Regions from separate parts of the Buttiauxella sp. AC038 genome, predicted to be linked through region 3. Evidence: predicted binding sites of a transcription regulator. Region 3 holds the regulator's gene; each other region holds the start of a gene.
The links. The regulator LexA, encoded in region 3, represses DNA repair genes until DNA is damaged. The targets are predictions, from matches to a motif close to TNCTGTATGTACATACAGNA.
Positions count from the first base shown of each region.

Region 1: a site for LexA is predicted at 2,469-2,488, ahead of dinB (DNA polymerase IV). Genes of this name have one in related genera too.
Region 2: a site for LexA is predicted at 1,632-1,651, ahead of AC0IXI_RS15055 (DinI-like family protein). Genes of this name have one in related genera too.

Region 1 covers NZ_CEEDCQ010000001.1:4,021,278-4,025,498, reverse strand. Annotated here, with positions in the region: gene AC0IXI_RS19110 (NADH:ubiquinone reductase (Na(+)-transporting) subunit D) at 1-326, shown strand, start outside; gene nqrE (NADH:ubiquinone reductase (Na(+)-transporting) subunit E) at 333-929, shown strand; gene nqrF (NADH:ubiquinone reductase (Na(+)-transporting) subunit F) at 942-2,165, shown strand; gene nqrM ((Na+)-NQR maturation NqrM) at 2,177-2,401, shown strand; gene dinB (DNA polymerase IV) at 2,510-3,565, shown strand; gene pepD (beta-Ala-His dipeptidase) at 3,610-4,221, opposite strand, start outside.
Region 2 covers NZ_CEEDCQ010000001.1:3,145,153-3,149,373, reverse strand. Annotated here, with positions in the region: gene AC0IXI_RS15070 (oligogalacturonate-specific porin KdgM family protein) at 1-148, opposite strand, end outside; gene AC0IXI_RS15065 (hypothetical protein) at 444-812, opposite strand; tRNA gene AC0IXI_RS15060 (tRNA-Thr) at 1,021-1,096, shown strand; gene AC0IXI_RS15055 (DinI-like family protein) at 1,373-1,615, opposite strand; gene AC0IXI_RS15050 (MltF family protein) at 1,719-3,017, opposite strand; gene cspE (transcription antiterminator/RNA stability regulator CspE) at 3,531-3,740, shown strand; gene AC0IXI_RS15040 (YqaE/Pmp3 family membrane protein) at 4,020-4,181, shown strand.
Region 3 covers NZ_CEEDCQ010000001.1:4,656,163-4,660,383, forward strand. Annotated here, with positions in the region: gene zur (zinc uptake transcriptional repressor Zur) at 1-130, shown strand, start outside; gene AC0IXI_RS22035 (CsbD family protein) at 213-422, opposite strand; gene dinF (MATE family efflux transporter DinF) at 582-1,913, opposite strand; gene lexA (transcriptional repressor LexA) at 1,988-2,596, opposite strand; gene AC0IXI_RS22050 (diacylglycerol kinase) at 2,705-3,073, opposite strand; gene plsB (glycerol-3-phosphate 1-O-acyltransferase PlsB) at 3,200-4,221, shown strand, end outside.

The DNA of each region.
Region 1 (4,221 bases), 630 kb from region 3:
CTGTATTCGTCGGCCTGATCATCACCAACTGCATTGTGATGGGGCGTGCCGAAGCCTACGCCATGAAGTCGCCACCGCTGGCAAGCTTCATGGATGGTATCGGAAACGGCCTGGGTTATGGCGTGATACTGCTGCTGGTTGGTTTTCTACGTGAGCTGATAGGTAGCGGCAAACTGTTTGGTATCACGGTGCTTGAAACGGTTCAAAACGGTGGCTGGTACCAGCCAAACGGGATGTTCCTGCTGGCGCCGAGTGCGTTCTTCATTATCGGCCTGCTTATTTGGGCACTGCGTACGCTGAAGCCTGCGCAGCAGGAAAAGGACTAACTGACTATGGAACATATGATTAGTCTGTTTGTGCGTGCCGTGTTTATTGAAAACATGGCTCTCGCGTTCTTCCTTGGCATGTGTACCTTCCTGGCGGTTTCCAAGAAGGTTTCCACGGCATTTGGTTTGGGTGTGGCGGTTACCGTTGTTTTAGGGATTGCTGTTCCGGCGAATAACTTGGTTTATAACCTTGTGCTTCGCGACGGTGCATTGGTTGAAGGTGTTGACCTCAGCTTCCTGAATTTCATTACCTTCATTGGTGTGATTGCAGCGCTGGTGCAAATCCTTGAAATGATCCTCGATCGTTTCTTCCCGGCACTCTATAACGCGCTGGGTATCTTCCTGCCGCTTATCACCGTTAACTGTGCCATTTTCGGTGGCGTATCGTTTATGGTGCAGCGTGATTACAGCTTCGGCGAATCCATCGTTTATGGCGTGGGTTCCGGTGTGGGCTGGATGCTGGCTATCGTCGCGATGGCTGGTATTCGCGAGAAGATGAAATATGCCAATGTGCCCGCAGGATTGCGTGGCTTAGGAATCACCTTTATCACCACTGGATTGATGGCACTGGGTTTCATGTCATTCTCCGGTGTGCAGCTATAAGGGCGGAAAGGTATGGAAATTATTCTTGGCGTGGTGATGTTCACGCTTATTGTTTTGGCCCTGGCGCTGATGATTCTGTTTGCCAAGTCAAAGCTTGTTAACTCCGGTGATGTGCTGATCGAGATTAACAACGAAGCAGACAAGCAGTTCCATGCTCCGGCGGGTGACAAACTGCTCAACACACTCTCAAGCCAGGGGATTTTTATCTCCTCAGCTTGCGGTGGTGGTGGTTCTTGCGGGCAGTGCCGTGTAACCGTTAAAGAAGGTGGGGGTGATATTCTGCCTACCGAACTTTCGCATATCACCAAACGTGAAGCGAAAGAGGGCTGCCGTCTTGCCTGTCAGGTTGCGGTTAAGCAGGACATGAAAATTGAGCTGCCGGAAGAGATCTTCGGTGTTAAAAAATGGGAATGCGAAGTTATCTCCAACGATAACAAAGCGACGTTCATCAAAGAACTCAAGTTACGTATTCCTGATGGTGACGTGGTGCCGTTCCGTGCGGGTGGTTACATCCAGATTGAAAGCCCACCTCACGAAGTTAACTACCAGGACTTCGATGTTCCGCAGGAATACCGTGGTGACTGGGATAAATTTAACCTGTTCCGTTTCAAATCTGTGGTGAAAGAACCCTGTGTTCGCGCCTATTCCATGGCGAACTACCCGGATGAGAAAGGCATTATCATGCTGAACGTGCGTATCGCTACGCCGCCGCCAAATGTGCCAGATGCACCTCCTGGGATTATGTCCTCCTATATCTGGTCGCTGAAAGCAGGCGATAAAGTGACAATTTCTGGGCCGTTTGGTGAATTCTTTGCCAAAGATACGGATGCAGAAATGGTGTTTATCGGCGGTGGTGCCGGTATGGCGCCAATGCGTTCGCACATATTTGATCAGCTTAAACGCCTGCATAGCACGCGCAAAATCAGCTTCTGGTACGGTGCGCGTTCGTTGCGTGAAATGTTCTACGAAGAAGAGTTTGAAAAACTGGCACAAGAAAACCCGAACTTTAACTTCAATGTGGCGCTTTCTGATCCGCAGCCTGAAGATAACTGGACGGGTTACACCGGTTTCATCCATAACGTATTGCTGGAAAACTATCTTCGCAGCCACCCGGCCCCAGAAGATTGTGAATTCTATATGTGTGGGCCGCCGATGATGAACGCCGCGGTGATTAAAATGCTCAAAGACCTGGGCGTAGAGGATGACAACATCATGCTCGACGACTTTGGCGGCTGACGGGAGCTATTATGCTGACGGTATTTTTAGCCACCTTCGTTATATTTTTGCTGGTGATATTTGGTATGTCACTGGGAGTTATCGTGAAGCGCAAAGCGCTTCAGGGTAGCTGTGGCGGCATTGCAGCACTCGGTATGGAGAAGGTTTGCAACTGTCCTGAGCCTTGCGATGCGCGTAAAAAGCGTATGGCGAAAGCCGAACGACTGGCAAAAATTCAGCAAAACCGCATCATATAAGCCTCTTAAATCCTCCCGCTTTGTCGGGAGGATTTCTTTGATACAGACTTTCCCCCTCTCATTAATTAACTGTATACTTATCCAGTGAAATTTCTGGTGTAAAAAAGTATGCGTAAAATCATTCATGTTGATATGGACTGCTTTTTTGCAGCCGTGGAGATGCGCGATAACCCCAAGTTGCGGGATATCCCGCTGGCTATTGGCGGCAGCGCGCAGCGACGTGGAGTTATCAGTACCGCAAATTACCCAGCACGTAAATTTGGCGTGCACAGCGCAATGTCGACCGCCATGGCACTCAAATTGTGCCCGCATCTGACACTTTTACCTGGGCGCTTTGACGCATATAAAGAAGCTTCCAACCATATCCGCGAAATATTTAGCCGCTACACCACGCTTATTGAACCTCTGTCTCTGGATGAAGCATATCTGGATGTGACCGCAAGCATTAATTGCCACGGTTCGGCCACTCTCATGGCGAAAGAAATTCGCCAGACCATTTCAGATGAACTTAATCTCACCGCTTCAGCGGGGATCGCTCCGGTCAAATTTCTCGCGAAAATAGCGTCAGACCTTAATAAGCCCGACGGGCAATACGTCATCACTCCAGAAGAAATTCCTGCATTTTTGCAAACCTTGCCGCTCGGCAAAATTCCAGGCGTTGGTAAAGTCACAGCCGGCAAGCTGGAAAGTCTCGGGTTACGCACCTGTGCTGATGTGCAGAACACAGATTTAGCTTCGTTGCTCAAACGTTTTGGAAAGTTTGGGCGTGTGTTGTGGGAACGCAGCCAGGGAATTGATGAGCGTGAGATAAATAACGAGCGGCAGCGAAAATCCGTCGGCGTTGAGAAAACGCTGGCTGAAGATATTCATACGTGGCAGGAGTGCGAACTCATTATTGAACAGCTGTACGAGGAGCTTGAGCGACGTCTGAAAAAGGTGAAACCAGATCTATTGATTGCTCGTCAGGGAGTCAAACTCAAGTTTAATGATTTCCAGCAAACCACTCAGGAACATGTCTGGCCGCAGCTAAATAAAGCCGATTTAATCGCAACGGCGAAGAAAACATGGGAAGAGCGCCGGGGAGGGCGAGGCGTAAGGCTGGTGGGGCTGCATGTCACGTTATTGGACCCGCAGTTGGAGCGCCAACTGGTTCTGGGAATATAAAAAAACCCTCTCAATGAAAGGGTTTTGATCTACACGTATTTGGCTTACTTAACAGGAATCGCTTTCAGTAACTCAGTCAGCAGAATCCAGTATTGGCCAACGCTTGCGATATGAACTTGTTCATCAGGCGAGTGTGGACCTGTAATGGTCGGCCCAATAGACACCATATCCATCTCAGGATAAGGCTTCTTGAACAGACCACATTCCAGACCGGCATGGATAACCATGATGTTTGGCGTCTTGTTGAACAGCTTTTCGTAAGTTTCACGAACCAGAGCCATTACCGGGGATTTTGCATCCGGCTGCCAGCCTGGGTAGCTGCCTTTTGCAACACTTTCTGCGCCAGCAAGCTGACCCAGTGCGTGAAGCATGCCAACCACATAATCTTTGCCGCTATCAATCAGTGAACGAATCAGGCAGATGATTTCTGCGCTTTCATCAGTCATTGTTACCACACCCACGTTCAGTGAGGTTTCCACTACGCCTTTTACAGCGTCGGAATTGCGGATAACGCCATTCGGCATTGCGTTGAGCAAGTTAATGAAAGCTTCGCGGCTTTTTACTGTCAGCGCAGATTTGTCTGTGTTGGTCGCTTCAACCAGAACGGTGGTGTTTTTCTCAACGGCACCCAGCTCATTTTGCAGAATTGACAAGAA
Region 2 (4,221 bases), 1.5 Mb from region 3:
CATCCTGGGTAGTGTGACCAATTTTAATCCTGTCTGCATTGGTGCCGCTCTCAGGTTTATATTCGTGACGATAATCAAGTGTAACCGCGTTTGAAGAAACAGAGATCAATAGTGTTGCGCAGGCACTAAGTTTAAAGAGACTCTTCATTTAATCTTTCCATGTTGTGAATTAAAAATCAGTCATCGGACTGGTAACGATGCTAATTAATTTTCAGTTTGGAAATAGATAACTTGATCAAATAAATGAAATGGTGTTTCAGTTACTTTGTTTTTTATTAAATAAAATAATTATTGTTTTCCACACGGCAATATTGACAACGTGTGAATACAGCCTCTATTAATAAACCCAGTATAGAAGCAAGTTATTCAGGAGTTTTAAAGTGTTATTCGTGATTTAGCCGGGGCCAAAGCGGGAAGCATTTTCTCCCGCTTTTCCGGGAACCTTATGTGTCTGGTTTTTCATACCTAGGCAATTGGGTTATCTGATAAGTCTTCGTGCTTTCGATTGTGCAGCGATCTGGATTCGGGTTTCCCGAATAAAACATGAAGTACTGTTGTTTTTCAGGGAAGAAAACCAGGTCATCTCCGTTTTGGAAGCTGGTGACGCGGAAGGGAACATCATTTTTTGTTTTGGATTTTTTCACACCTGAAGCAACCAGAAAGTGATCGTCCCACTTCATGGTAGAAAGGTCATGGTTAAACCGTGATATGACAACATTTTCCCGCATTGAGCACGACAATTGGGTGGCTGTGGCGGCGAAAGCAGAGGATTGAACGAGGCCCAGAAGGCTAATAAAGAGAATGAGTTTCATAAACTAGCTCATTTTGTAATGAATTTGAATGGAAGGGTAACATCTCTCACTAAATAATTTAACCGCAGTAAATTATTGGTTGGATTTTAATCTAAATGGCTATTTTTTATTTATGACTGGTTGATTTAATAGCAATAAGTTGGTTTTTTAAGCGAACGATTCGCAGGGGTTTGCATAGCGGCTCGGCTTTGTATAATATGTTTTCCACGCCGACTTAGCTCAGTAGGTAGAGCAACTGACTTGTAATCAGTAGGTCACCAGTTCGATTCCGGTAGTCGGCACCATACATTAAAAAAACCACCTTTCAGGTGGTTTTTTTTCGTCTGTATTTTACCCAATGAAAAGAAAGGAAGGCTAGCTGTTGGTAGCGCTTCCTTTTGTACTCAATTAGATCCAACCCTGTTGGCTTGCCAGCCACACAAGAATGGCTACCACGATTAATACTATTGTTGTTTTTCTCATAACTGCGAAACCCGTTTAAAACATCTGACGATGAGTGGCGAGGATGATATCAGGAGTTGAAGACGGAAAACCTCACGTTTTTACTGAACCGCCAGGCTTTACTCTTCGCAAACCAGCCAAAAATCTGCTTCGTCAAACATCTCTTCAACCAGACGGTTAATCTTTTCTTTTTCATTTTTGGTGCAGTCGCTGTGAACTGCATTGGTCTGCATCGGTTTTACCCTGACGTCGGCATCGGGGAAAATGGCCTGGACCCGTCGAGTCAGTTCATTAAGAATTTTGTCATTTGCACCGGGAAGGCCCGCTACATTTCGTTTGTCGTAAACCAATTCAACGAACATAAAATGCTCCTTCTAAAGCTGTATTTATATACAGTAATAAATATCGGTATCCAAGGCAAGCCTGTTCCCGAAAAACACAGTGTATGCAGAGGAGTGGTGAGGGTTATTCTGCTTTAACGCCTGTAAGCGGAGTCTCATGTTCACGTGCTTTCATCTGTTCCATGATTAATTGGTAAGCAATGTAATACTTGAAGATATTGCTCACGTATTGCACGGTTTCATTGCCAATTCGTTGCTGGGCAATGCGTTCGACATTATCAAACCAGATGTTGGGATCAAGACCTTTAGCCTCGGCTTCTTTACGTAGCCGGGCAATTTTAGCTGGCCCTGCATTATAGGAAGCAAAGGTGAACAGCAGTTTGTTCATTTCAGTCATCGGCTGGTCTGCAAAATAGCGGTCGCACATAAAGCGGATATATTTCACACCCGCATTGATGTTTGGGTCGATTAACCGTATATCACCGACTTTTAGCTCTTTCCCTGTCGTGGGGAGCACTTGCATCACGCCAATCGCACCGCTTTTACTTCGCACCTTCTGGTCAAGACGGGACTCCTGGTAGCCTTGCGCTGCCATCAAAAGCCAGTCGACATTATATTGCTCACCATATTTGCGGAAAATTTCTGTCACCTGATAAAACTTATCCAGCTCTTCTTGGGAACGCGCATCTTTCACCCATTTCGTATTGCGCAGGTACTTATAAACCTGCTGGTTGCCGAATGAGGTACCGATTTTATGCGTGGTCATAAATTTATCGAGTTGCGCGCGCAGGAGCGGGGAATCCTTGCGCATTGCCAGGGCAATAGATCCATCATCACGCAGGGTAATGTTTTCGTAGACCACCAAATTGGGGTAAATCTGTTTCCACAGCAATGCCAGGTATCTATCGGCGACGGTGTAATCCGCAAGGTTAGCATTCACCATCTCAAGAATATCTTCTGGTTCAAAATTACCAGGGGCTTTAGTGACGACTGCCGAAGGAAGTTTCTTCTCTGCTAAGCTTTTATTCAGTGCATCAATACTGGAGATGTAGCTGGTCGAAGGATTCACAAACAGAGATTTACCTGACAGGGATTCAACATTCTTTAATTTAGGCGCTTTACTACTGGCAATAACGACTTCACGGACGTTTTGTGCCAATGGAGCGCTGAAGTCGACGAGTTTTTCGCGCTCTTCGGTAATCGTCAAATTAGCCGCAATTATATCGCCACGCCCGGCCACAAGTTGGGGGATAAGTTGATCGCGAGCGGTCGGGATAAACAGAAGATGTGTTTTCTTAGAGGGTTTTAAGCCCTTATTAATTTGTTTATCAAACTCTTGCATCAGTTCAACCATGATGCCGCGTTGTGTCCCGCTGTTATCAATAAAGTAGAAAGTTTTGCTGTAAGGAATCAAAACGCGCACGACGCGCCTTTTTGCATCACATCAAAGTCGCCCATAACCGTATTAACTTTGGTGTCGAATTTCAAAGGGGAGGCTTCGGTGGCTGCGTGCGTCATCGGTATAAACGTAAGTACTAAGAGTAGTACCAACAACAAGCGGGCCATTGTTACACCATCTATTCATTCCAGCCGGGTACTGTTTAACTATAGCTGGTGCTAAATCGTTCTGGTTAAAAACTGTGCGCTATATTGTTGCAGTAAAGTAGAGGGAAAGAAGGCTAGCCGTTCAGATGAGAAAATTATTATTTGAAAATAATTCTTGCTTCCAATGAGCGTCTATGAGTAAATGCGTCATCGGTTTGGAAGACAGACCTTATGAAAGCAGTTTTAGTAAAGCAGTCCTCAGTTCAAGCGCTATCAAGTCATCAGATACCCTTCTTCGTGAGTCTCCTCCTAAGTGCCTAAATAAGAAACGTTCTGCAATACAGACCACGTTCGCCATATTAAATGGCTATAAAATATCGAGGAAGTATCTATGTCTAAAATGACTGGTTTAGTAAAATGGTTCAACCCAGAAAAAGGTTTCGGCTTCATCACTCCTGACAATGGTAGCAAAGATGTGTTCGTTCACTTCTCTGCCATTCAGAGCAATGATTTCAAAACTCTGGACGAAGGTCAGAAAGTTGAGTTCTCTGTTGAGAACGGCGCTAAAGGTCCTTCAGCAACTAACGTTGTTGCTCTGTAAGACTGCTAACGCATACTAAGACTGACGCATGCGAAGACGGTGAATAACCCGAGCCGTTAAGTCAAAGTGAATAAACCCGCCATGTGCGGGTTTTTTGTTGTCTGAATTTCCTGAAGCCCGCCTTTTATCCTTATTATCAATGCCATACATCTTCTGTGGCTAATCAATTATTTACATTAAATAACGCTGTACCCTCAGTTGGTTTACACCCGGTAGACTATGCTTCCAGTGAAATAGACTTATTTCAGCATCGCATGAATTAATAACTGGAGTTTTTTTATGGGCTTTTGGCGTATTGTTTTTACGATTATTTTACCACCGCTTGGTGTCTTGCTGGGTAAAGGGTTCGGTTGGGCATTTCTTTTGAATATTGTACTGACGCTACTGGGTTATATCCCTGGCCTGATTCATGCCTTCTGGGTGCAAAGTCGCGATAAATAAAATAAAACACGCAGGCAAGTTTTTACGTGCGTTACGCAAG
Region 3 (4,221 bases):
GTTTGCTTTGCATCATAACGTTATTGAGGCGCATGGCTTATGCAGCGCATGTGCAGAAGTTGAAGCTTGTAGCCACCCGGATGCTTGCGGGCATGACCACTCAGTTCAGTCGAAGAAGAAATCTCGTTAGATTGGTTGGATTTGAGTTGAATGGAACGGTACATCCATGTACCAGGGCAGGGCTGAGAGTTAACACATCTGAGGGAAGCTAATTACCAACGGTATTTGTTGCGAGTTTCCCAATCAACGACTTCTTCCTCTGCCTTATCCTTTTCGTACCCATAACGCTCTTGAATTTTACCGACAAGCTGATCGCGTTTGCCTTCGATGACAGTCATATCATCGTCAGTCAGTTTGCCCCATTTCTCTTTTACTGTGCCTTTAAACTGTTTCCAGTTACCGCCGATTTCGTCTTTATTCATAATAATATCCTCATCGTTCGGGGGGAAGAACTGCTAAAAAATTACCAACGTCCAATGTGCTGCCATTTGGCCAACACCACTCTATCTGCTGGACGTGATAATAATTGTAGTCAAGGATATGGTGGTGGGGAGAAAACTAAGAATCTTTAACCATACGGCTTAACTTTGTACATTGTTAAACCAGCTATTTTGCTGCCAGTGACGACGCCAAATCCAACCTAACGCCAGCCCCCGCAGAGCAAGGAATACCGCTACAGACAGCCATAACCCGTGGTTGCCTAAATACGGAACAGTGAAGAGCGTTAGGCCGAAACCAACAGCGGCAACCGCCATGCTATTACGCATCTCAGCGCCTCTTGTCGCGCCAATAAACATCCCATCCAGCAAGTAGCACCAGACACCAACCACGGGTAACACAATCTGCCAGTGGAGATAACGATCGGCCTGTAGCTGTAATTGGGAAATGGACGTCAGAAGAGAAACAATTTGCTCGCCAAATAGGGCATACACCACGGCAAACATGAGCGCGACTAAACCCGCCTGCCGACAAGCTGCCCCCCAAACCTCGAGCAATTGACCACGATTCTTTGCACCATAAGCTTGCCCGGAGTGAGCTTCAACAGCATAGGCAAAACCATCAAGCGCATAAGCGGTAAACGTCAGGAGAGTCATTAACACCGCATTGACGGCGACAATTTCGCTGCCTAAGCGCGCACCAAAGATGGTGACTGAAGCAAAGCACACTTGCAGTAATAACGAGCGCAACATGATGTCCCGATTAAGCGCCAGTAAGCGCCGAACATTGCCACGCCAGGACTGTTTGAGCATCTCAAAGCTGATACCTCGCAAGCCCATAGCCTTCTTCACCATCAGCAATCCGATGAAAAATGTCGCGTATTCAGCAGTAACAGTCGCAAGTGCCGCCCCTTGAACATCAAGGTGCACCCCCATCACCAGCCACACATCCAGTACGATATTCAGAAGATTGCCGACTACCAGCAAGATAACCGGAGCTCGTGCGTATTGAACCCCTAGCAACCATCCCAGTAAAACGAGGTTGGCAAGCGAGGCTGGCGCACTCAGCCAGCGGATTTCAAGAAAGCGTTGCGCTTGTACGAGCACATCCTGATTGCCGCCGACAATTTGTAAAGCGAGTGAAATGAGGGGATCGCGCAGTAAGACAATTGCCACCCCTGCCCCTAGTGCCAGTAATAATGGTTGCACCAGTGCACGAGCTAACGCTGAGGGATTATTGGCACCAAAAGCCTGAGCAGTTAAACCTGTGGTACTCATTCGCAAAAACAGCAGCAACATAAACAGGAAGCTGGTTGCTGTCGCACCAATGGCAACACCGCCCAGATAAACAGGACTATCCAGATGACCAATAACAGCCGTATCGACAAGGCCAAGCAGCGGAACAGTAATGTTGGAGAAAATCATGGGTAAAGCGAGGCGCCAGAGCGCACGATCCGCTGTGGAGAATAATTGCATGACATCTCCTGAAGGAGATCAAAGATAATTAAGGCAGTGATGCGCACTTTAAATGCGCATCACCTAAAGAGATTTTACAGCCAGTCGCCGTTGCGGATAACCCCAACAGCCAGCCCTTCAATAGAGAAGTTATGCTCGCGTAGGTCAACCACGATCGGTTCAAACTCACTGTTTTCTGGCAACAGATGAACGGTGTTGCCCTGTTGTTTTAAGCGCTTAACGGTAACTTCATCATCGATACGCGCGACAACAACCTGGCCATTACGCACATCCTGGGTTTTATGAACCGCAAGCAGATCGCCATCCATAATGCCGATGTCTTTCATCGACATACCGCTGACGCGCAGCAAGAAGTCGGCATTTGGTTTAAACAGTGATGGGTCGACCTGATAATGGCCTTCGATGTGTTGCTGTGCAAGGAGTGGCTCACCTGCAGCAACACGCCCAACCAGTGGAATACCGGTCACTTCTTCCACCAACAGGCGGATACCACGGGATGCGCCAGAAACAATTTCAAGCACACCTTTACGGGCAAGTGCTTTTAAATGCTCTTCAGCGGCGTTCGGAGAACGGAACCCCAGACGTTGAGCAATCTCGGCACGAGTCGGTGGCATGCCGGTCTGGCTGATATGATCCCGAATAAGATCAAACACCTCTTGCTGCCTGGTAGTTAACGCTTTCATTCCGCCCCCTGGGTGTTTATACAGTTATGCTGTGAGTATATACAGTCAAAGGTCAATTTGGAACCACAAATTAAGCAAAAAACCAGGCACTTAACTATTCTGGAAAGATCACCGCAAATGCGACCAAAGCAGCGTGACCCAGGTAATTACCGCGAGGATAATTGAAATTAATACTGCGGCCGAGCCCATGTCTTTGGCTCGCCCGGAAAGTTCGTGATAATCAGTGCCAACACGGTCGACAAGAGCCTCGATAGCGCTGTTGAGGATCTCGACAATCATGACCAACACGACTGAGCCGATAAGTAGAATGCGGGTAATGGGGTCGACATCTAACCAACATGCGATGGCAATGGCGATAACGGCAGAAACGCCTTCCTGGCGGAAAGCTGCTTCATTGATCCAGGCTGCTTTGAGCCCTTTCCATGAGTAGCCTGCGGCTTTGATGATACGGGTAAGTCCAGTGGTACTGCTCGCCATTTTAGGAAACCTTTTCAAATTATTTGCATCAATGCTTGTCAAAATTATAACGCCACAGAAATCTGGGTGAGATTCTGATATTCTTGCGGCGAATTTGCATCATTAACCTGAGGCTTTACATCGTTTATGTCAGGCTGGCCAAGAATCTACTACAAATTACTTAATTTACCATTAGGCGTTCTGGTAAAGAGCAAGTCCATTCCGGCAGATCCACAGGCCGAACTGGGCTTAGATCCCACACGCCCAATAATGTACGTTCTGCCGTATAACTCAAAGGCGGACTTATTAACCCTGCGCGCGCAATGCCTCGCGCACAACTTGCCCGACCCTCTCGAGCCATTAGAGATCGACGGTGCGGTATTGCCGCGCTATGTCTTTATCCATGGCGGCCCGCGCGTGTTCACTTATTACACGCCAAAAGAAGAGTCGATCAAGCTATTCCATGATTATCTCGACTTGCACCGCAGCAATCCAAATCTGGATGTGCAGATGGTGCCGGTATCGGTGATGTTTGGCCGCTCTCCGGGTCGCGAAAAAGGCGAAGTTAACCCGCCACTGAAGATGCTTAACGGCATTCAGAAATTCTTCGCGGTATCCTGGCTTGGGCGCGACAGTTTTGTGCGGTTCTCGGCACCTGTTTCGCTGCGCCAGATGGCAACCGATCACGGTACAGATAAAAAAATCGCCCAAAAACTGGCACGCGTGGCGCGTATGCACTTTGCTCGCCAGCGTTTAGCGACTGTAGGCCCGCGTCTGCCGGTACGTCAGGATCTGTTTAACAAACTTCTGGCCTCAAAAGCTATTGCCCGTGCAGTAGAAGATGAAGCGCGCAGCAAGAAAATCTCCCATGAAAAAGCACAGCAAAATGCTGTTGCCTTGATGGAAGAGATTGCGGCGAACTTCTCCTATGAAGCCGTGCGTTTGACCGACCGCGTATTAGGTCTGACGTGGAACCGCCTGTACCAGGGCATTAACGTTCATAATGCAGAACGTGTACGCCAACTGGCTCACGACGGCCACGAGATTGTCTATGTTCCCTGCCACCGCAGCCACATGGACTACATGCTTTTGTCTTACGTGCTTTACCACCAGGGGCTGGTTCCTCCGCACATTGCGGCGGGTATCAACCTGAACTTCTGGCCAGCAGG